3 regions of the Vibrio ponticus genome follow, and region 3 is predicted to be linked to each of the others. Evidence: predicted binding sites of a transcription regulator. Region 3 holds the regulator's gene; each other region holds the start of a gene.
What was found. The regulator CRP, encoded in region 3, controls carbon source genes, mostly activating them, when cyclic AMP is high. The targets are predictions, from matches to a motif close to TGTGANNNNNNTCACA.
Positions count from the first base shown of each region.

Region 1: GZN30_RS08465 (NupC/NupG family nucleoside CNT transporter) is a predicted target of CRP. The motif match lies at 3,878-3,893, and genes of this name have one in related genera.
Region 2: GZN30_RS18940 (NupC/NupG family nucleoside CNT transporter) is a predicted target of CRP. The motif match lies at 2,335-2,350, and genes of this name have one in related genera.

Region 1 covers NZ_AP019657.1:1,944,261-1,951,913, reverse strand. Annotated here, with positions in the region: gene minD (septum site-determining protein MinD) at 1-591, opposite strand, end outside; gene minC (septum site-determining protein MinC) at 611-1,273, opposite strand; gene GZN30_RS08480 (YcgL domain-containing protein) at 1,455-1,736, shown strand; gene GZN30_RS08475 (lytic murein transglycosylase) at 1,763-2,731, shown strand; gene GZN30_RS08470 (LysR family transcriptional regulator) at 2,795-3,742, shown strand; gene GZN30_RS08465 (NupC/NupG family nucleoside CNT transporter) at 3,954-5,153, shown strand; gene GZN30_RS08460 (GNAT family N-acetyltransferase) at 5,583-6,185, shown strand; gene folD (bifunctional methylenetetrahydrofolate dehydrogenase/methenyltetrahydrofolate cyclohydrolase FolD) at 6,540-7,400, opposite strand; tRNA gene GZN30_RS08450 (tRNA-Arg) at 7,603-7,653, shown strand, end outside.
Region 2 covers NZ_AP019658.1:1,071,721-1,079,373, forward strand. Annotated here, with positions in the region: gene pepT (peptidase T) at 1-689, opposite strand, end outside; gene GZN30_RS18940 (NupC/NupG family nucleoside CNT transporter) at 998-2,206, opposite strand; gene GZN30_RS18945 (hypothetical protein) at 2,725-2,949, shown strand; gene GZN30_RS18950 (S1 family peptidase) at 3,219-4,274, opposite strand; gene GZN30_RS18955 (APC family permease) at 5,371-6,798, shown strand; one part of gene GZN30_RS18960 (IS3 family transposase) at 6,910-7,281, shown strand; one part of gene GZN30_RS18960 (IS3 family transposase) at 7,284-7,653, shown strand, end outside.
Region 3 covers NZ_AP019657.1:3,157,157-3,164,809, forward strand. Annotated here, with positions in the region: gene GZN30_RS14245 (aspartate aminotransferase family protein) at 1-409, shown strand, start outside; gene astA (arginine N-succinyltransferase) at 547-1,566, shown strand; gene astD (succinylglutamate-semialdehyde dehydrogenase) at 1,592-3,049, shown strand; gene GZN30_RS14260 (DUF1338 domain-containing protein) at 3,163-3,954, shown strand; gene crp (cAMP-activated global transcriptional regulator CRP) at 4,405-5,037, opposite strand; gene GZN30_RS14270 (phosphoribulokinase) at 5,436-6,305, opposite strand; gene GZN30_RS14275 (YheU family protein) at 6,498-6,710, opposite strand; gene GZN30_RS14280 (hydrolase) at 6,764-7,653, opposite strand, start outside.

The sequences.
Region 1 (7,653 bases), 1.2 Mb from region 3:
TTCCACGCTTAGCATTTCGCCTTGGTTTACGCGAGCTGGGTTGTAGCGAGTTAGCAGTAGGTGCTGCTTAACTGGCTCTAGACCTTGCTCTGCGCGGATAGATTTAGAATCAAGAATGCCTAGGATACGGTCTGAGTCACGTACAGAAGATACTTCAGGGTTAGTTGTGACAATCGCTTCATCGGCGAAGTACAGCGCCATTAGAGCGCCTTGTTCGATGCCTGCTGGCGAGTCACAGATGATGAACTCGAAACCCATTTCGTCTAATTCATCAAGAACGCGCTTCACACCTTCTTTGGTTAGGGCGTCTTTATCGCGAGTTTGCGAAGCTGGCAGAATAAATAGATTCTCAGTACGCTTATCTTTGATCATCGCTTGGTTTAGCGTTGCTTCGCCGTTAATAACGTTAACGAAGTCGTATACTACGCGACGCTCACAACCCATGATCAAATCAAGATTACGTAGACCGATATCGAAATCGATCACTGCTGTCTTTTTGCCTTTTAGCGCAAGACCAGACGCAATCGCAGCACTAGATGTAGTTTTACCTACGCCGCCTTTACCTGACGTCACAACAATAATGCGTGCCATTCTTTAATCCTTATAATCTTTAAATCGTCAACAACTCGAATTTCAGCGAGTCATTTTCCAAACTAAATAAAACTTTCTGTTGCCAAAACTGTTCGGCAAATTGCTCGGTTAGCCAATAGTGACCAGCAATCGACATCAATTCTGCGTTGAGTTTATTACAAACAATCACCGCGCCGGTATTGCCACTTGCGCCTGCAATCGCGCGACCACGCAATGTGCCATGAATATGAATTGAGCCATCGGCGATCACTTCGGCGCCTTCGCTCACATGGTTGAGTACGACTAAATCTGCGTCTTTTGCGTAGATTTGCTGACCGGAGCGCACGGGGGTGCGTACAATCTTAGTCGGTGCCATTTTCGCGGGCGCTTGAGCGGCAGATTTGCTGGCAGACATAATGGCAAAGCCAGCTTCACGAGCCATATTTTGAATACGTTTGTCTTTGCTACCAGTGACCCCTACAGGGATCATACCCACATCAGTAATCCCTTGTTTAAGGGTGGCGAAATCAATATCACCTTCTACCAAAGAGACATTGATTACGACAGGGGCTGATGCGAAAAATGCGGGAGCGTGTTCAACCTTTTCCTGCAAGAAACGAATGGTTTTTTCAACATCGTTATCTGAAAGATGTAAAACTGACAAAGTAAAACTACTACCTTTTAGATCTGGGGTATGTGACATCTTTTACTTTGGACCTCTTTTGAAATTCGCTGTTGCAGAAATGACGTTGCCTGCGAGTAGGGGTCTCATGTTATATTCCCATAATAAGCTCAGCAAGTTATCTTGCTGTCAATTGCGTGTTTTGCTAAAAAAAAAGACAAAACACACATATTCCCAATGATTGATGGATTAAAGGCTACTCATGCTTTGTGCAATTTACAAAAGTGCTAAAAAAGAAGGCGCTTACCTATACGTGCCAAAAAAAGACGATTTTTCACAAGTTCCTGACCAACTAATGCAAATGTTTGGTAAACCTACCATGGTGATGATGGTGAACTTAGCGGGTCGTACTCTAGCGCAAGTAGATATCGAAAAAGTGAAACAGTCGATTAATGAGCAAGGATTTTTCTTGCAATTGCCACCACCACCAAAGAATCTATTAGACGAATACAAAGAACAGAAAGCACGTCTAAAATCAGAATAAGAACTCCGATTCTCAGGGAGGTAAGAGTGAAGAAATTACTGTCAGTTTTACTAGGTGTAAGCTTGAGTTCAACAGCGTTGGCGCAAGATAAAGACTTTGACCAGTACGTTGAAGGCTTGAAAGCGCAAGCACTGGAACAGGGCATTTCACAGCAAATTGTAAATAGTGCTTTTGCCGAGGTCACTTACAAACCTCGCGCCGTAAAAGCCGATCGCAACCAACCAGAAAAACGCCTGACGTTGGATGAATACATTCCGCGTGCGGTACCTGATTGGAAAGTCAAACAAGCCAAAGAGCTGTATAAAGAGCACCAAGCGGAGTTAACTCGTATTGGTGAAAAGTACGGTGTACAGCCAAGATTTATCGTTGCGCTGTGGGGCGTAGAAAGTAACTTTGGTCGCTTTACTGGCAACTATAGCGTGGTCGATGCACTTTCGACTATGGCGTACGATGGTCGCCGCGAAGAGTTCTTCCGTAAAGAGTTGATGGCAGCACTGACGATTCTCGATCAAGGACATATCGAAGTAGAAGATATGAAAGGCTCTTGGGCTGGTGCGATGGGGCAATGTCAGTTTATGCCAAGCTCATTCATCAACTTTGCCGCTGACGGCAATGGTGATGGTAAAAAAGACATTTGGAATACCAAAGCAGACGTTTTTGCTTCTACAGCGAACTACCTGAGCCAATCAGGTTGGGATGACAGCTATACTTGGGGACGCCAAGTTAAGTTGCCTAAAGGGTTTGATATGAGCCTGGAAGGACGTGTCGAAGGTAAAGAGAAGTCATTGGCGGAGTGGAGTAAGCTCGGTATTACTCGCTACGAAGGACAAGCGTTACCTAACGTCGATGTCAAAGCATGGTTGACCGCACCAGATAAAGCGGACGGTCGTGTCTACTTGGTTTACAACAACTACAACGTATTGATGAAGTGGAACCGCTCATACTACTTTGCATTAGCGGTAAGTCATTTAGCTGACCGCATCATGCTAGATTAAGTTGAATATCCACACGTATACTAAGGGGCTCATTGAGCCCCTTCAATTTTTCTAGGAGACGCTGTGCTTTCAGAACGAGCCGCACAAATGGTGGTGTTTGCTGCACTACTTAAACATAAGAACTTTACCCAAGCGGCAAAAAGCTTAGGGGTGTCGGTTTCGCACGTCAGTAAACAGCTTGCCCTGTTAGAACAATCGTTAGGTGTAAAGCTTGTGCAGCGCACTACACGCAGTTTTACCGCTACCGAAGCGGGGGAACGCTTTTATCGTCACTGCCAACAAATCGTGCTGACGATCGATGAAGCGCAAACCGAGATTGAGAGCCAACGAGATGAAGTGGAAGGCTTGGTGAAAATCGGGCTTTCACAATCATTTGGCACACTGCATATCATTCCTGCTATTCAAGAGTTAAGAGCGCAGCATCCTGACCTGCAGGTAGAGGTTCATCTGTTTGACTACAAAGTGGATATGCTCGAAGAAGGGCTCGACTTGTGGATCACCAATAATGAACGACTGCCAGAAGGCTATGTTGCGCAGCGTATCGCCGATTGCCAGTTTGTGGTTGCCGCTTCACCAGATTACTTAATGCATCACGCCGCGCCAACCCACCCGCAAGAGTTAGCCGAGCACAATTGTCTGATCTATCGCAGTTGGGAGCGTGACTACACCAACTGGAGCTTTAGTAATGCTGAGCAGCAGTTAGCAGTTAAAGTGAGTGGTAACTACTCGGTCGACTTAGCTGAAGCGGTGCGTGATGCGGCAGTCGCAGGGTGGGGCATTGCTTACTTGGCGACTTATCTGATCCGTGATGAGTTCAAGCACGGTCAGTTGATCCAATTGCTGCCAGAGTGGCGAGCCAGTCAAAGCATGCCATTTTATGCCGTGTATCCAAGCCGTCATTACATGCCGAAAAAGACCTCGGCGGTGATTGATTTCATCAAACAAAAAATTGGCTCTCCTTGTCACTGGGATGTTCAATTAGCCCCTTATATTAGCCGACCAAACGTTTAGTTATTTTTTCTGAAGTCAGAAACATATTTTCCATTTGGAAATAATGCTGTTTGGCAATCGTTTATCCTGTTAAAAAACATATGGTTACATTGGTGGTTGAAAACTAACCACTCAAAACCACAACTTTGCAACAAACGTGACTTGCGTCTCATTTTTTCGCGGTTATTATCCGGCGCCAATCTTGTTCCCCCACTTTTGTCGGATTCATTTTATGAACTCAATCCTTGGTATTGTGGCGATTCTGTTTACAGCATGGCTACTATCTACAAATAGAAAAAATATTAACTACCGAACGGTATCTTTGGCGTTTGCACTACAAATCACGTTCGCATTGCTAGTTCTGTATGTTCCGGCAGGTAAAGAAGCGCTAGGCAGCGTAACTGCAGCGGTTTCTAACCTAATCAACTATGGTCAAGAAGGTATCGCATTCCTATTCGGTGGCTTGGCAACAGGTGGCTTCACTTTTGCAATCAACGTATTGGGTATCATCGTATTCTTCTCAGCGCTGATTTCTGGTTTGTACCATATTGGTCTAATGCCAAAAGTGATCAACCTGATTGGCGGTGGTCTACAAAAACTTCTTGGTATCGGTCGTGCTGAATCTCTTTCTGCTACAGCAAACATTTTCGTTGGTATGATCGAAGCGCCACTTGTGGTTAAGCCTTACCTAAAACACATGACAGACTCTCAGTTCTTCGCAGTAATGACGGGTGGTTTGGCATCAGTTGCCGGTGGTACGCTAGTGGGTTACGCATCACTGGGTGTGGATCTCAACTACCTAATCGCAGCGGCATTTATGTCTGCGCCTGCGGGTCTGCTTATGGCGAAAATTATGATGCCTGAAAGCGGTGAAGTTGCACCAGAAATGGATCTAGAGAATGTAGAAATGCCAAAAGCAACTAACGTCGTTGAAGCAATGGCAGATGGCGCAATGTCTGGTCTACGTATCGCGGTTGCGGTAGGTGCAACACTGCTAGCGTTCGTCAGTGTGATTGCACTACTAAACGGTATTCTTGGCTGGGCTGGTGATCTATTTGGCATTGAACTAAGCTTTGAGCTAATTCTTGGCTACCTATTTGCACCAGTGGCATGGCTACTAGGTGTGCCATGGAATGAAGCGACCATCGCAGGTTCGCTAATCGGTAACAAAGTAGTGGTGAACGAATTTGTGGCTTTCATCCAGCTAATGGAAGTGAAACCACTGCTAAGTGAACACTCACAAGCTATCGTAACGTTCGCTCTATGTGGTTTCGCTAACATCTCGACTATGGCGATGCTAATCGGTGGTCTAGGCAGCCTAGTACCAGAGAAGCGTACATTCATCTCGAAATACGGCTTTCGCGCAATCGCAGCAGGTGTAATGGCGAACTTAATGAGCGCATCACTAGCTGGCGTAATTCTGAGTCTTTAAGGGATACGGAACGCGAGGTGAAAACCTCGCTTACGGATTCGAGATGCGGGAACGTTCGGCTGTGCCTCACTTCGGGAGTTGAAAAGCACACGCTAAAAGCGTTCCGTGGATTAAATCTTCAAATTAAAGCAAAGGGCTGACGATTATCGTCAGCCCTTTGTCTATCTCGTAGTTAGGCATCGCCTACCAATCTCGACTCCCGAAGCAAAGCATCGCTTTGCGTTCCCGCATCCGTAAGCCATGCACTCGCATGGCGTTCCCATTCCCGAATCATTGCTGTATATTACTCAAGCCTAAAACGATAAAGAGCGGTTGGTTATTCCGCTCCTTACCTTTGGTAAGAATTCATCTTTAGATTCCTTGGCACTACTTTCCTTATGGAGTAGTGCGTCTATATGTGCTGCTCCTACAACCAATTGGAGTACATACATGCCATTTACCATCAAGCCTATTTTATATTCTCAGGTCGAAGCAACGGCTCAAGTTATCTTTGACTCATTCGCTCGCGACCAATTTGATAGTGAGCATGTCAACCAAGAGTTCTTAGGCTACCTGACGTATGTCAGCTCTGAAAATGTTGAAAACGCATTGGGTTACGTTGCGTTGAACGAAAATGATGAAGTGATTGGCGGCGTCTTATGCTGCGATCTGAATGGGGCTCTATCTTTTGAAGGCGCTGACGAAGATTCAATGATGGCGATTTTAAAGTTACTTAACTCAAAATACTTTGAAAATCTCATGGTTGAAGAGAAAGCATACCTTCAAGTTAAGTTTATTGGTGTTCATGCTGATTATGTGGGACAAGGAGTTGCGACATCACTGATTAACGCGGCTCTTGAAAATGCTCTTTCGTTGGGCTTCAAATTTGCTCAAGCAGAATCTGCGGGCTCTCGCTCGCAATGGGTTTTTGAGAAGAGGGGTTTTGTTGCTAAGGCAGAAGTAAAATATGACGAATTCGTATTTAATGATACGAAGCCATTCCCTTCAACAAAAGACCACCAATCGATAAAGTTGATGATCAAAGAATTGTAGTTTCGCCTCTGCGTCGCATTCTAATCCTAACTTCTTTGTCATTCCATAGAGCGCGCAGCGCGAGTAGGGAATCTTGTTCTTGTTGAAGTTAACCCCGAGATCCCCAACTCGGTCGTCCCTCTCTCTCGGGGATGACAAGCGAACGGGAAGGCTGGGCTTACGCCTCACTTCGGGAATTGAAAGACACACGCTAAAACTATCCGTGGATTAAATCTTCGAATTAAAACAAAAGGGCTGACGATTATCGTCAGCCCTTTGTTTATCTTGTCGCTAGGCATTGGCTAGCGTTCTCGATTCCCGAAGCAAAGCTTCGCTTTGCGTTCCCGCATCCGTAAGCGTAGCGTTCCGCTCCGCCTACTTCTCCGTATGGAACTGCTCACAAGCCAGCATGGTGTTCTCAATCAGGCTTGCTACCGTCATCGGACCCACACCACCAGGCACGGGAGTAATGAAGCTCGCGTTCTCTTTGGCTTTAGCATATTCAACGTCGCCGACCAGCTTGCCAGTATCTAGGCGGTTAATGCCCACATCTACCACGACTGCGCCTTTCTTAATCCATTCGCCAGGAATAAAGTTTGGCTTACCTACCGCGACAACTACCACGTCAGCTTGGCGAACGTGACCTTCAAGATCTTTAGTAAAGCGGTGACAGGTTGTAGTGGTACAACCGGCTAGCAATAGCTCAAGTGTCATCGGGCGACCCACAATGTTTGAAGCGCCAACGATCACAGCGTGTTTACCACGTAGGTCGATGTTGTAACGGTCGAGTAGGGTAATGATACCTTTAGGCGTGCATGAGCGTAATTTAGGGATACGCTGCGCGAGACGACCGACGTTATATGGGTGGAAGCCATCGACGTCTTTTTCTGGATGAATTCGTTCTAATACGTGCGTGGTATCAATACCTGCTGGCAGCGGAAGCTGTACCAGAATGCCATCGATCTCCGCATCACCATTCAGTTCATCAATCAGGCTAAGTAGTTCTTCTTCTGACGTAGTTGCAGGAAGATCGAAAGACTTAGAGACAAAGCCTACTTCTTCACATGCTCTACGCTTACTACCTACATAAACCTGAGAGGCAGGGTCTTCACCAACAAGCACTACGGCTAAGCCCGGTGCACGTAAGCCTGCTTCCTTGCGTGCTTTTACTCGTGCTGCAACTTCAGATCGCACTGTTTGCGATATTAACGTCCCATCTATGTTTTGAGCTGTCATGACTTTCCTTCATAATTGAATGGCGAGAAATACGCGGTGCATTGTCGCAAAAAATTTGACGAACATCTATAAGCAAACGTTTGCTTCGTGTTATTTTTGCTCTTAGCCACGGATAATGAAGTTTTTTTAAGCATTCAGATCAGAATGTTACGAAAACCCCTTGTGTTAAGCGTTCTAACTCGTATAATCCTGTCCCTGTAGCGCGCCCTTAGCTCAGCTGGATAGAGCACGTCCCTTCTAAGGATGTGGTCGT
Region 2 (7,653 bases), on a different replicon from region 3:
TCTTTGGCTGTACCCGGGTGGACATTGTTACCGTAGAAAATGACATCAGCATTGGTCGCGTTAAAGTTTTCAAACTCCAACTCACCTACAGGACCGCCATCAATGGTGTAAGCCCATTGCGCACCGAATTTTTCAACATCAAATAAGTTAGCACCACGACCGATTTCCTCGTCTGGCGTAAAGCCAATGCAGATATCTCCGTGAGGAATGGTTGGATTTTCGATTAGCGTTGCAATTGCTGTGATGATTTCAGCAATACCCGCTTTATTGTCTGCACCTAGAAGCGTTGTTCCATCTGTCGTGATCAGTGTGTGACCATGTAACTTATGTAAATCTGGGTATTGAACTGGTGAAAGAACTTGCTCACCAGTTCCTAAAGCAATATCACCACCTTGGTAGTTTTCAACCACTTGAGGTTTTACATTCGCTCCAGATGCATCAGGTGCAGTATCCATGTGTGCAACAAAACCTATCGCTGGTACTTCATAGTTTACATTACTTGGTAAACGAGCCATTAGGTAACCGTTCGCATCTAATGTTACATCGCTTAAGCCGAGTTCAACTAACTCCTGTTTTAGTTGATTGGCGAAAGTAAATTGTCCATCACTGCTTGGGCATGCAGCGTTAGCTGGGTTTGATTGAGTGTCAAAAGAAACATAACGCAGAAATCGTTTAACCAAATTATCCATATCTGTACTTCTCAAAATAGCTTTCGTTTAGGTATATGAAGCACAATATGAGCGACATCAAGGCTCGAGACAATGACTTAAACAATAGTTTTCCGATTTAATCAGTCAGATTTATTAGAGGATGGGAAAAGTCGCTAAAGTCATCAATAGAGAAGCGCGTTTCGCCTCCTCTCGCTGAATCATCGTCTTTGATATGAGTGAGTTGACTCATTTAAGTTGTTAATCACGCCTTCAAGCCTCATTAGCCTTCCGCGGAACAAAAAAAAGCGCCATCAAATGAAGGCGCTTAAACAAAACTGATTGGTTAATTAAAGCAGAATAAAGATACCCGCTAAACATGCACTCATTAGGTTCGCCAGTGTACCGGCAGCTACCGCTTTAAGACCTAGGTTGGCAACTTCAGAACGACGCTCAGGAGCAATCACACCAATCGAACCAAGCTGGATTGCAATAGAACCGATGTTAGCAAAACCACACAGAGCGAAAGTAATGATCACTTGCGAGTGTTCTGATAGCAGTTGTTTGTGTTCTACGAAGTCAATGAAGGCAACAAACTCATTCATTACCACTTTTTGACCAATGTATGAACCCGCCATCAATACTTCATTTGATGGTACACCGATAACCCAAGCAAGTGGTGCGAACAAGTAACCAAATAGACCTTGCAGCGTGACGCCTGAGAAACCAACAAGCTCACCCAAGTTTTCAAGACCCGTATTGACCATCGCGATAACCGATACAAATGCAATCAGCATGGTACCTACAGCAACGGCTACTTTCATACCATTCATCGCACCGCTTGCAAGCGCATCGATAACGTTAGAGTCTTGAGCTTTGTCCATTTCAATGTCTGACTGATCAACTGGTGTACCGCGTTCAGGTACAATGATCTTTGCCATCATCAAACTACCAGGGGCAGCCATAAAGCTCGCCGCAATAAGGTATTTAAGATCGACACCCAAGCCTGCGTATCCACCCAGTACACTACCCGCTACCGATGCCATACCACCAGCCATTACAGCAAACAGTTCAGAACGAGTCATACGAGAAAGGAAAGGACGAACAAGAAGTGGAGATTCACCTTGAGAAAGGAAGATATTACCCGTTGCAACGAGAGATTCAGCTTTACTTGTACCCAAGAATTTTTGAATAGCGCCACCGATGAACTCGATAACACGTTGCATGATGCCTAAGTAATAAAGCGCTGAGATAACCGCACTAAAGAAGATAATAATAGGAAGGACGCGGACAGCGAAGATAAAACCAGTATTAGCAAGATCGCCAAAAAGGAACTTGATGCCTTCATCGGCAAAAGAGAGAAGACTTGCAACACCACCACTTAAACTGGCTAACGCTACTTGCCCCCACGGGAAATAGAGAACTAAGGCGGCGAAACCAACCTGCAATAGCATCGCTCGCGATACTGTTTTCCAATTGATCGCCTTACGGCTCTCTGACAACAGCACTGCACATCCAACTAGGACTAGGATACCGATTAAACCAAAAATCACATTCACTTAAGATCACCTTTACAAGCATTGAATTAACAGCTGGTCCTGTCCTTGGGGTCATTCACTCGTCCATGTGACGGCTTGTATTGGTAGGGTTTTTGCCCATAACCGGGCGGCAAGTATAGCGATAGATACGAGACATTCATCACATATTTTTACGCAAACGTTCAAGCGCTCATTATTTAACCACGCAAACGTTTTTTAGTTTCATCGCTTTTCCATTCACTCCTGAATAAGGATCACACTTACGAACATAAAAGCAACAGAATGCATATTTAAATTGGCGCTAAACAGACTTTGTTTCTAACTTTAATTTAGTTAACGAATAACTCCTCGCGTTCTTAACATACGTCAGTTTGGCATTAGACATATACAACAACCTTCTGCCCCGCTTTGTGCGGGGTTCTTTTTTTGTATTGAAAAGCTTACAGTAAACATCGCCTAGGTAAACCACGTACTATAGACCAATAATTTGACTGGTGATAAATTGAACGATGTACGGTTTTATTGATAGGAATCAACGGATGATGAAAATCGAACATGCTATCTACCAACCCCATATCCAGCATGACTTAAAATCTGCGACTAAATTCATCGATCAAAGCTTGAAAAACCAAGGTGGTCATTTAAGTGCTTCGCTTAATCAGCACAATCAAATCCAAATTCGCAATGAAGACAATGTCGTGGTAAAGACATTTAAAGGCGAAAATGTTGTTCGAAAGATGCACCACATCGATGAATACGTCTAAATTTCGCCGAGTAATGCAAGCGATTCACTGATCATGTTTAACCTGGGCACAAACTTTCACCGACTGCGCACCTAGAGCACTCGAGAGGGCATTGTCTCCGTTGCTAACAACGCCCTTACAAGAGCGCATTAAACTTACTTTCTTTTTTGATTTGACTTGCCATTCGAACCTTCGCTTTCCAATCTATCGCTACTTGATAATACGATAAACAAGTAGTTATGCGCAGCAAGAAAACGAGCCGTTTGCGCCTCTGAGGATATAAGTGACCATTACGATCTAACAGATAATCGAGCAAAGCCAATCGCAGTTAAGCACAAGAGCATAAACAACGACGTACTACCACCGCTCGAATCGTTTACTGAAAATAATCGGTCTATCTCTTCAAAAGCTCGGTCTCTATCCCTATCGCCGAAATCATCAGATCCCTCGTACTGATCACGCTGCTCTGCCGTAACCGTAAAATTTGGTGTTTCATTCCCAGCAATAACGCTCGCTATCCAACTTGAATAGTCGGCAACTTCCGTGAATACCGAAGTATCATCCGAACTCGACTCATAACAGTCTATCCAACCATAACTCGAAATTCCGACTTGCTTGTATTCTGAACCATCAAACCAGTACAGCGGTCCCCCAGAATCGCCGCTACAGATTGCATTACGCACGTTTGTCGAATTATTGAATTCACCAGAGGTGCAGATCTGTGAATCACTAGCGCCTAGATCGCATGAAAAGCTTGGCTCATAATTGAGTTGAGTTTTTAACAACTCACCACTACTTCCAGTTTCAGTTACCCCATAACCCACGGCAACAAGCGGCTCACCGTCAATACGATAATTGAATGAATCCATCGATTGTCCAAGCTCAACGTAGTCAAAAGCAGAGACATTCATCGCCTCTTCAAGTTGAATGATCGCGATGTCATTTGGCCAGGCTATGCCATTGGCATCAGATGAGTCCACATAGTTAGGATGAATATAAAACGCTTGACCACGCACCTTGCCAGAACTTGCAAATTGACGACTGCTGTTGAGTTGAGGGGCGACCGAAGTGAACACCATGACTTCTTCATCTAAGTTACCATTGTAATATAGGCAATGGGCTGCGGTCATAACATGTCGATTGTCTAGTATCGTGGCGGTACAAAACTGACCATAAACATTGGGATCATCAACCGACTCATAATATAGCCCTGCGATAGACGGCCATTCTGCAGCGGAGGTATTGGCACCATTATAGATAAATGTTGAGATTTCCTGAGAAGCCAATGAATTAACTGCAACACCGCATGTTAATAGTGCCAACATCGCTTCGCGTTTAAGTTTCATACCAATATCCTTTTGATGTGACTTAGAGTTAACGCTAGAGGTTAGAAATATTAAAAATCACCGACTCAAATGATGTTTATCCATTTATAAACAGGCACCACCATCGATCTATCGTTATCTTTAATAATCAAAAGAATAGCACAACAGAGGCACTCACCCTGACTATATCGAATTCTGTGCGAGCAAAATGGGATTTTTATCAGTCAGTTACAGCGACATTCTCATGCTTATAACTACTGTTTATCACCTGACACAAATGCACATATAAACATATATTTATTACTAATCAATTATCTAGCTTTAGTCGTTAAATCTATTCCGCCATCATTTAACTTTATATAAGTTGTTTACATTAATATCTAACGCCTAATATCGCCTTCCCTTAATCGTTACTGAATACGCTTTTATGAACAACAGTACGGTTATCTTGCAACAATCATTAGTATCAAAATCAATCAAGTTCAGAGAATTTCTGGGGTTTTCTTGATTGGTTTATGCTCCGGTATAAGGAACCTAGAATATGTGCACACACCATAAATCGCTTCAAAGACTCCACCGCACCTTTCTACAAAAACTAGTGGGCATAAAAGAAGTTTATCAATGCAGTCAGTGCGGATATTTACTCAAGATCCGATAACGACTAAGCATTAGATATTGAGCAATTAAACAACACAGCGTAAAGTTTAGGTTTCACGCCAAGTAACTCTGTTGAATGAAATGTCATATTCAGATTGTTAGCGATATAAAGCATCTGTCCGTTTAACGCTTAACTTGCCTTTAACTTTCTCTGTGTTGTCTAACCTTTCTCCCGTAGTCCTATCGCGGTCTTTAAATATGCAAAACGACTGACGGAATAATTTGTTATATACATAACCATCATTATGCTTTTTTGTAATAGAATTACACCATTTTCGCCAAAGCAAACGTTTACAACAATCAAAGATCATTGCTCAACTTTTTTCTCCATTTTTGAGTAAATACATACCATTTTTGGCTATATACCAGCGGTTTGTCACCTTCCTACAATACGTACGTCTTACTTGTAGCACGCGCTTTTCCTATGTGTAGTACGCGTCACGATAACTAAAGGTATCGAATGAGCAATATCGCCAAATCCGCCGTCAAACTGAGTGTTTTTTCTGTCATTATGATTACGGTTACCTCCGTTGACAGTATAAGGAACATACCTGGCGCCGCCTTATTTGGCAGTCATGCAATCTCTTTCTTCTTATTAGCTGGGGTTTGCTTCTTCATTCCAACAGCTCTAGTCTGCGCAGAATTAAGCACTACCTACCCTCAACAAGGTGGGGTTTACTTGTGGGGTAAGGAAACCATCGGACCAAACTTCGGTTTTGCTACCGTTTGGTATCAATACGCTGAAAATATCGTCTATTACCCACCATTGATTTCATTCATTGTTGCAACAGGGACATACCCGTTTTTTCCTGAACTCGCACAAAACAACATCTTCATGCTGGTAATGATCAACGTCATTTTCTGGGCTCTGACTTTAGTGAATATATTCGGCTTACGGTTGTCATCCATGATCACCAATGTATTTGGTACTTTGGGCTTAATCTTTCCTATATTGCTGATTATTGCGCTTGGTGGTTACTGGGCTTACACCAACCCGAGCGAATCACATATTTCACTACGTCATGTATCTGACTGGCTACCTGATTTTTCTCAAGATGGCATTGGTGCTGGCTTTACCGCCGTGGTGTTATCACTAACAGGGCTAGAGATTACAACCTCATACGCAAATGAAGTAGACAACCCACAAAAGACCTATCCGAAAGCACTGATTATATCAACCGTGTTGATCTTAGTGTCTCTAACCGCTTGTTCTCTTTCGATCTCTTCTGTTGTATCAAGTGATCATTCAAGCTTAAGTGAAGGTGTTATTCTCGCGTTCAAAGCCTTTTTTGATGATCTAAACATGTCGTTCATGTTGCCAATCATTGCCCTTGCCATTGTCTTCGGCAGTCTTGCGAGCCTTAACAACTGGATCATCGCACCAACCAAGAGCCTACACGTCGCGGCGAAAGACAATTTCATGCCAATCGCGCTATCAAAAGAGAATAAAAACCAAGCGCCAGTACCCCTGTTGCTGCTGCAAGGTGCTATCGTCAGTGTTCTTTCTCTGGTGTTTATCTTGGTACCAAATGTTAACCAGGGGATGTGGCTACTAAACATTCTTATGACTCAGCTATACATGGTGATGTACATTTGTATCTTCATCAGCTTCTTGGTATCGCGTCGCAAACATTCAGAGTTTGAGCGCCCATTTCGTGTTCCGGGCGGAAAAGTAGGTATGGTGCTCGTAGCGGCACTGGGTTTGATGAGTTGCGCCATCACTATCATCGTATCCTTCGATGTACCGGCAGGTATCAGTGCAGAAACTGGCGCGTATGCACTTATTCTTGGCTTTATCACGTTTAGCTTGCCAGCAGTTGCGGCGGTGTTATACCGCAACCGTAAACACCAACAGCAAGCTCTATTGGTTGAAGCGGTGGCGAATTAAGCTCGCAAATTCAGTAACATCTTTAATCCATAAAAAGCCCCAAAATATAATTGGGGCTCTTGGCAATTTCTTGTCCCGTCCTGAAATGTGTTTACACATTGAGGACGAATTATGACCACGTCAAATAAACTCTACATTAAGCGCACTCAGCGTGATTACACACTAGGCTTTAAATTGCAGGTTGTTGATGCTGTAGAAAAAGGCGAAATGACCTACAAGCAAGCACAAGCCATTTATGGTATCCAAGGTCGCTCAACTGTTTTAACCTGGCTGAGGAAGCACGGGAAAATGGATTGGACGCAAAACCCAAGGAAGAACGCTATGCATGAGACTACCAAACCTAGTGAGTCTCCCGCTCAAAAAATTAAACGTCTTGAAAAAGAACTCGAAGATGAGCGAATAAGAAATCTGTTCTTGAATGAAGTGGTTGATATTCTTGACGCTGAGCATGGGACAAGCCTAAGAAAAAAGTATCTCGCCAAGGAGCGAGAAGCCTTCAAAAACAGAAAGGGATCAGCTTAGCTAGAATTTGCCGCCTATGTGGCATATCGAGACAAAGTGTTTACCAAAGAGAAAAGCGAGCAGCTGCCCGTCAAATTAAGCTCGATCCCGTAAAGCAAATGGTTTTAGAGCTCCGACGTTATATGCCTCGAGTTGGAACAAGAAAACTGTATTTCTTACTCAAGCCAAAGCTAGAAAAAGCAGGCATTAAACTAGGTCGGGATGCGCTCTTTGACTACTTACGTAATGAGAGACTCCTTGTTCGACCAAAACGCAGTTTTACAAAGACAACCAATAGCCGACACTGGATGCAAAAGCACCCTAACTTACTGAAGGAGCTTAAGCCGAGTCATC
Region 3 (7,653 bases):
TGAACTGGCTGAGCATTTAAAAGTGGGCACACATGGCTCGACTTATGGCGGTAACCCGCTTGCTTGTGCGGTTGCAGAAGCGGTGATTGATGTGGTGAGTGAGCCCCAAACTTTGGCAGGTGTCAAAGAGCGTGAAGTGCTATTCCGCACAGGGCTAGAGAAAATCAATGCTAAGTATCAGATTTTCAGCGAAATCCGTGGTAAAGGTCTATTGCTTGGTGCGGCACTCAATGAAAAATGGCAAGGTCGCGCTCGCGATGTGTTGGTTGCGGCAGGAGAACAAGGGCTGATGGTTCTTGTGGCGGGAGCCAATGTGGTGCGCTTTACACCATCTTTAGTGATCAGTAAGCAAGATATCGAACAAGGTTTAGAAAAACTGGATAAGGCTCTGGCAAGCCTGACTAACTAATTACAACATTCAGCGAAAACAGAGCTCTGTTTTCGCTATATCAACCCCGCAGCGGTTCTTAACTGGTCATGGCAACTCGCTTGCTTTGAGCCAGCTTGAGATTGTGGTGTTGATATCAGTATCTGGAGGGAGTATCGATGCTGGTTGTTCGTCCTATCTCTATGTCAGACTATGATGCGTTGCACACCTGTGCCGTCGAATCAGGTCACGGATTTACATCTCTACCGGTTAATCAAGAACTACTGACTAACCGTATCACCCACTCAGAATATAGCTTCGCTAAACCCCAAGTGACCGAACCTGGTGATGAAGGTTATCTCATGGTCGGGTTTGATAGTGACAGTGATGAAGTGGCGGGCTGTACTGGTATTGAAGCATCGATTGGTTGGGATGTGCCGTTTTATTCTTACCACATCAGTACCATTGTTCATTCATCGCCCAAGTTGGGGGTGAATAATGTGGTGAAGCTGCTGACCTTTGGTAATAACTACACTGGATGCAGTGAAATTTGTACCTTGTTTTTGCGTGAGAAGTTCCGTGGTGGTCTCAATGGACGCTTGATGTCGAAGTGTCGTTTTTTGATGATGGCGGAACATCCTCATCGTTTCTCAAAAACCGTTTTTGCAGAGATGCGTGGAGTCTCTGACGAAGAGGGCAACTCTCCATTTTGGCAATGGCTACAAGAGAACTTTTTCAGTATCGATTTTACCATGGCAGATTACTTAACCGGGATTGGTAAGAAAGGATTTATTGCCGACCTAATGCCGAAGTTACCTATCTACATCAATTTGCTTAGCCCAGAAGCGCAAGCGGTCATTGGGCAGGTGCATGACAATACCAAGCCGGCGTTGAGCCTATTGGAAAAAGAGGGCTTCACCTGCCGTAATTACGTCGATATTTTTGATGGTGGTCCAACCGTCGAGTGCGATTTGCGTAATATCGAATCGGTGCGTCACTCTTTCCGCGCCAAAGTTGCTATCAGTGAGCACAGTAGCGATAACGACTATTTGATCAGTAACACCTCGTTTGAAAACTTTAGAGCCGTCGCGGCTAAAGCGGCTCACGACCACGCCACTGAGTCGGTCATTATCGCACCGGATGTTGCAGAGGCTTTGCAGGTCGAAAACGGGGATTACGTGCGCATGCTTGCGCAATAACGTCAAACAGTTAAGGAATGATGATATGACACAGTGGATAGCAGGTAAGTGGCTAGAAGGTGCAGGTGAAACGATAGAGTCAACCACGCCATACAGTGGTGAAGTGGTATGGCAAAGCCGTAGCGCAACGGCGGCTCAAGTGGATGAGGCGGTTTCATCCGCAAGACGGGCATTTTTAAGCTGGAAAAAGCTGAGCTTTGAGCAGCGTGAAGCGGTCGTGTTGCGCTTTGCCGAATTGGTCAAAGCCAATAGCGAGCAAGTTGCTGAGGTGATAGCCAAAGAGACCGGGAAGCCGCTGTGGGAAACGCGTACGGAAGCGGCGGCTATGGCGGGTAAAATTGCCATTTCAATTCGAGCTTATCATCAGCGCACGGGTGAGTCGCAACGTGAGGCGGCAGGTAATCAAATCGTGCTGCGTCACAGACCGTTAGGCGTTATGGCAGTTTTTGGTCCTTATAATTTTCCTGCCCATTTACCCAATGGGCATATCGTTCCTGCGCTGTTAGCCGGTAATACCGTGGTGTTTAAGCCGTCGGAGCAAACTCCGTGGACGGGTGAACTGGCGATGAAACTTTGGCAGAAAGCGGGTTTGCCTGATGGCGTGATTAACTTAGTTCAAGGCGGCAAAGAGACCGGGATCGCGCTCGCTGAATCAAAAGGGATTGATGGGCTGTTGTTTACCGGTAGCGCCAATACTGGACACTTACTGCATCGCCAGTTTGCAGGTCAGCCAGATAAAATGCTGGCGCTGGAGATGGGCGGTAACAACCCGATGGTGATTTCAGAGCAGTACGGCGATCTTGATGCGACCGTCTATACCATTATCCAATCCGCATTTATCAGTGCTGGTCAGCGTTGCACCTGTGCGCGCCGACTTTATATACCAAGCGGTGATAAAGGTGACCAACTGCTGGTGAGACTGGTCGAAGCCACGCGTAATATTCGTGTTGATCAACCTTTTGCCGACCCGGCGCCTTTTATGGGACCACAGATCTCTCAAGCGGCAGCGAACATAATCCTCGATGCTCAGCAAAACCTGCAGTCACTCGGTGGTGAAAGTCTCATTGAAGCAAAGTTAGGTTCATGCGCGTTTGTTTCACCGGGCATCATTGATGTAACAGCTGTCGAATCGTTGCCAGATGAAGAGTATTTCGGTCCTTTACTGCAAGTGATTCGCTATCAAGGCATTGAGCAAGCGGTAGAGTTCGCCAATGATACTCGCTTTGGTTTGTCGGCAGGGTTAGTCTCCACCGATGACGCGGAGTGGGAATATTTTGTTGAGCACATTCGCGCCGGTATCGTTAACCGTAATCGTCAGTTAACCGGAGCCAGTGGCGATGCGCCATTTGGTGGACCGGGCGCATCGGGTAACTTGCGTCCAAGTGCTTATTACGCGGCTGACTACTGCGCCTACCCAATGGCTTCGATGGAAGGTGAGCAAACCTTGTTACCTGATAGCTTAAGCCCGGGTATCATCTTGTAAAAACTTAGACTAAGTCACATAGGTTAATACTCTAGTGACTTAGTCTTACACTACACTTGATTGACTTACTCAAAGAACAATAACAACACCCTACACCGAAACAAGGAGGCGCTATGACGCCAGATACATTGTTCCAGTCGCTATGGGAAGATTATACCTCACGCCTTTGCCCCTCAGCGGGTAATGTGCATAAGCTGCTGCAAGAAGATGAACCACTCATCAATGACCACATTGCCCTGCGTACCTTCAACTTAGCGCCAGTTGAGTTAGAGGTGTTAGCTAAACCTTTCTTAGCGTTAGGCTACCAAGAAGCTGGCGATTATCTGTTTGAAGCCAAAAAACTGGTCGCCAAGCACTATCAACACCCTGATCCAACTCAACCTAAAGTGTTTATTAGTCAACTTAAAGTCGAAGAGTGCTCTGCGCAGCTACAAACGATAGTCAAACAGTTGGTTGCTCAAGTATCCGCGGAGGATATGCAAGGTAGTGAGTTTTTGTACGCTGGTCGTCCTTGGCAATTGACGCATCAAGATTATCAACTGCTCGCACAAGAGAGTGAGTACGCCGCGTGGTTAGCCGCGCACGGTTATGGCGCCAACCACTTTACTGTGAGTGTTAATCAGCTCAATCAGTTTGACCAAGTGCAACAGGTGAATGACTATCTCAAAGCTTGTGGTTTTGTGATTAACCAATCCGGCGGAGAGGTAAAAGGTTCCCCCGATGTGTTGCTCGAACAATCGTCTACCATGGCAGATAAAGTTCAAGTGGAATTTGAGGATGGGGTAGTGCTTATCCCCGGAGGTTTCTACGAGTTTGCTAAGCGCTACCCAATGGCAGACGGTGAGCTTTACCCCGGCTTTGTCGCCGCATCAGCCGATAAGATATTTGAGAGTACCAACGGATAACGGAACGCTGCCGCTTACGGAGGTGGGAATGCTTCGCGCACGGAACGCTGCCGCTTACGGAGGTGGGAATGCTTCGCGCACGGAACGCTGCCGCTTACGGAGGTGGGAATGCTTCGCGCACGGAACGCTGCCGCTTACGGAGGTGGGAATGCTTCGCGCACGGAACGCTGCCGCTCACGGATGTGGGAATGCTTTGCGCACGGAACGCTGCCGCTTACGGATGCGGGAATGCTTCGCGCACGGAACGCTGTCGCTTACGGCTACGGGAATGCTTCTCACACGGAATGCTGCCGCTGACAGATATTGGAGTGCTTCGTGTATGGAACGGGGTTTAAGTTGTTTTATCTCGAAGTCCGATCTCGGAGCGAAGCGTTCCAAATTCTCGATTCCGCTAAAGAAAAAAGCCACCCGAGGGTGGCTTTTGTAATCTTATTCGCTCACAGGTGTGAATTAGCGAGTGCCGTACACAACGATAGTTTTACCGTGAGCAGAGATTAGGTTCTGCTCTTCTAGCATCTTCAAGATACGACCAACCGTTTCACGAGAACAGCCAACGATTTGACCGATTTCTTGACGTGTGATCTTGATTTGCATGCCGTCTGGGTGAGTCATCGCATCAGGTTGTTTCGCTAGGTTTAGTAGCGTTTGCGCGATACGACCAGTTACATCTAGGAATGCTAGGTCACCCACTTTTTGGCTAGTCACTTGTAGGCGACGTGCCATTTGCGAAGACAGACGCATAAGAATGTCTGGGTTTACTTGGATAAGTTGACGGAATTTCTTAAATGAAATTTCAGCTACTTCACAAGGAGACTTGGCACGAACCCAAGCTGTGCGCTCTTGATCTTCTTCAAATAGACCAAGCTCACCGATGAAATCACCTTGGTTTAGGTAAGAAAGGATCATTTCCTTACCTTCTTCGTCCTTGATAAGAACCGCAACAGAACCCTTAACGATGTAGTACAAAGTTTCTGCTTTCTCGCCCGCATGAATTAGCGTGCTTTTTGATGGGTACTTATGAATATGACAGTGTGAAAGGAACCACTCTAATGTTGGATCGGTTTGAGGTTTACCTAGAACCATAATATCTCACTTCCTCTGCAGGGTACGCTTGCGCTTTCCATGTTGTTGCTAAGCCCAAAATGGGGATAACTAGGATAAGAGCACTTTACTAGTGCTGCAAGCTATCTTGTGTTTCGGTTTCAAATAGTATCCTTTTTCCCAAAGGATTTCTTGATTTTAATCGGGTACAGGGTGCTATTTTATAAGCGAAAACGTGCACATGATCACGGTATGAAAAGTAATCGCGTTTATCGCTACCTAAATGACTTAAAAACGCGGACTTCAGAGTCTCGTCACGGTGCCTGATTTACCACAAAGGTAACAGGCACAATGCCGCCCAGGGGTAAGTATTCTCTAGGTCGTTTGTACGTGACTCGCTCAGTAATACTCACACTTTTAGGTGACTTGGGTTACGCTATTTAGCCAATTTTGCCCGTTTCTATTAACTGCTGAAGAATCGGTCTGACAATCAGTTCCATCGCAAAACTCATTTTGCCACCAGGGACAACGAGCGTGTTGTGACGCGACATGAATGACCCATCTATCATTGCTAATAGGTAGGGATAGTCAACGTTTTTGAAGCCACGTAAGCGGATTACCACAAAGCTTTCATCTAAGCTTGGAATCCCCTTCGCATCCAGCGGGTTGGAGGTATCCACGGTCGGCACACGTTGGAAGTTAATATGGGTGCGAGAAAATTGTGGCGTAATGTAGTTTAGGTAATCATCCATTGAGCGAACAATTGAGTCCATGACCGCTTCACGAGAATGACCTCGGTCACGAGTATCGCGGACGAACTTTTGAATCCACTCAAGGTTGACGATCGGCACCATGCCAATCAGAAAGTCGACATGTTGAGACACATTAACATCACCATCCACCACGCCGCCATGCAAGCCTTCGTAGAACAGAACATCACTGTCTTCTGGGAGCTCTTGCCATGGCGTAAAAGTGCCGGGCATTTGGTTGTAAGGCACCGCTTCATCAAAAGTGTGCAAGTAGCGACGGACTTTACCGCTGCCATCTTCACCGTATTGACGGAAAAACTCAGCCAGAGCAGGGAAGTCGTTCGCTTGCGGACCAAAGTAGCTGATATGGCGACCTTGTTCACGGGCTTTGCGGATCTCCACATCCATTTCAGGACGTGTAAAACGATGGAAGCTATCCCCCTCAACCCAGGCGGGTTTGATGTCCATCATATTGAACATCTTGCGAAAGGCTTCGGAGGTCGTGGTAGTACCCGCACCAGAAGAACCAGTGACGGCAATGATTGGATGCTTTGCTGACATGACAAACCCTGTCTAAAACTAACGTTCCTGTTAATAATTATGTTTGTTCCAAGTCAGTACTGCGCTGGGCAGACTTATTTGGATATCACAGCAATATAACATGCTTTAACTTTTTGTTTAAAAGATTCTACTGTGGGCATGGGTGAAGAAAATACGGTGTAGCGGCACAGAAGTGTCTATGCCGCATAGAGATTAGAATTTCTGTTTAAGCTGAATATCCACGGTTTCGTGCAACTCAGAATAGACAATCACTGCCTCGCCAGAAGCGAGCTGAGCTTTTACTTGATCGACTTTAGCTTGTAGTGAAACCTCAACCGCACCGTAGTCGGTTCCTTCACGTAGTACAAACTCACGAATTAAATTGTCTAGGGTATCGGCAGCAATTTCTTGCCAAGGGATAATCATAAATACCTCTTACTTTTATGATTGGGAGAGAGCCAGTCTTGCTGGCTCTAACATTATGCGGTTTTTAGTGGCTGATAGTAAGCGGGTAGCATCTCTTCTAGCCAGAATCTTGGTTTGAGCAGTGAGCCAGTGACAAAGCCGACGTGCCCGCCGTTATCCAGCAGTCGATAGTCGATATTGTCAGGCAGCACAAAGTGAGGGATCACCGCATCAGTCATAAAGGGATCATCTTTGGCGTGAATGATCTGGGTTGGCAGTTTGATCTGTTGCAGGCGATGGATGCCTGAGCAGCGCTGATAATAATCTTCTGCATCTTTAAAGCCATGCAGTGGCGCGGTAATCAAATCGTCAAAGTCGTATAACTTAGTCACGCGCTTAATGGTTTGGTAGGTGAGCCCAAGTTCACCTTTAAGTAGATGGTGCTTGCGCAGCGCGTTACGCTTGAGTGACTTAAGTAAGTAGGCTTTGTAGAGCTTCGAGAAACCTTGTTCAATACGACTTGAGCATGCTGAGAGGTCGAGTGGTGCCGAGATAATCGATGCGGCATTGAGCAGTGGTTCATCAGCATACTCAGCTAGATAGTTAGCCAGCATATTACCGCCGAGAGAAATGCCTACCGCAACTTTGGTCTGTTGAGGAAATTGCTGCTCAATGTGCTCTAAGAAGAAACGTGCATCTTCTACTTCACCGGAGTGATAGGCGCGTGGCAAGCGATTCGGCTTACCGCTACAACCGCGAAAATGCATCATCACCGATAGCCAACCTTGCTTGGCGAAGGCTGACATCAATCCATTGGCGTATGGGCTATAAAAACAACCCTCTAAACCATGAAACAGAATAAACAGCGGTTTGTTTTGTGCAGCATCGGAGTGGGGATCTTCACTCCAAGCAAGATCGATAAAATCACCGTCTGGGGTATCGAGGGTTTGCCAAATGGGTTCAA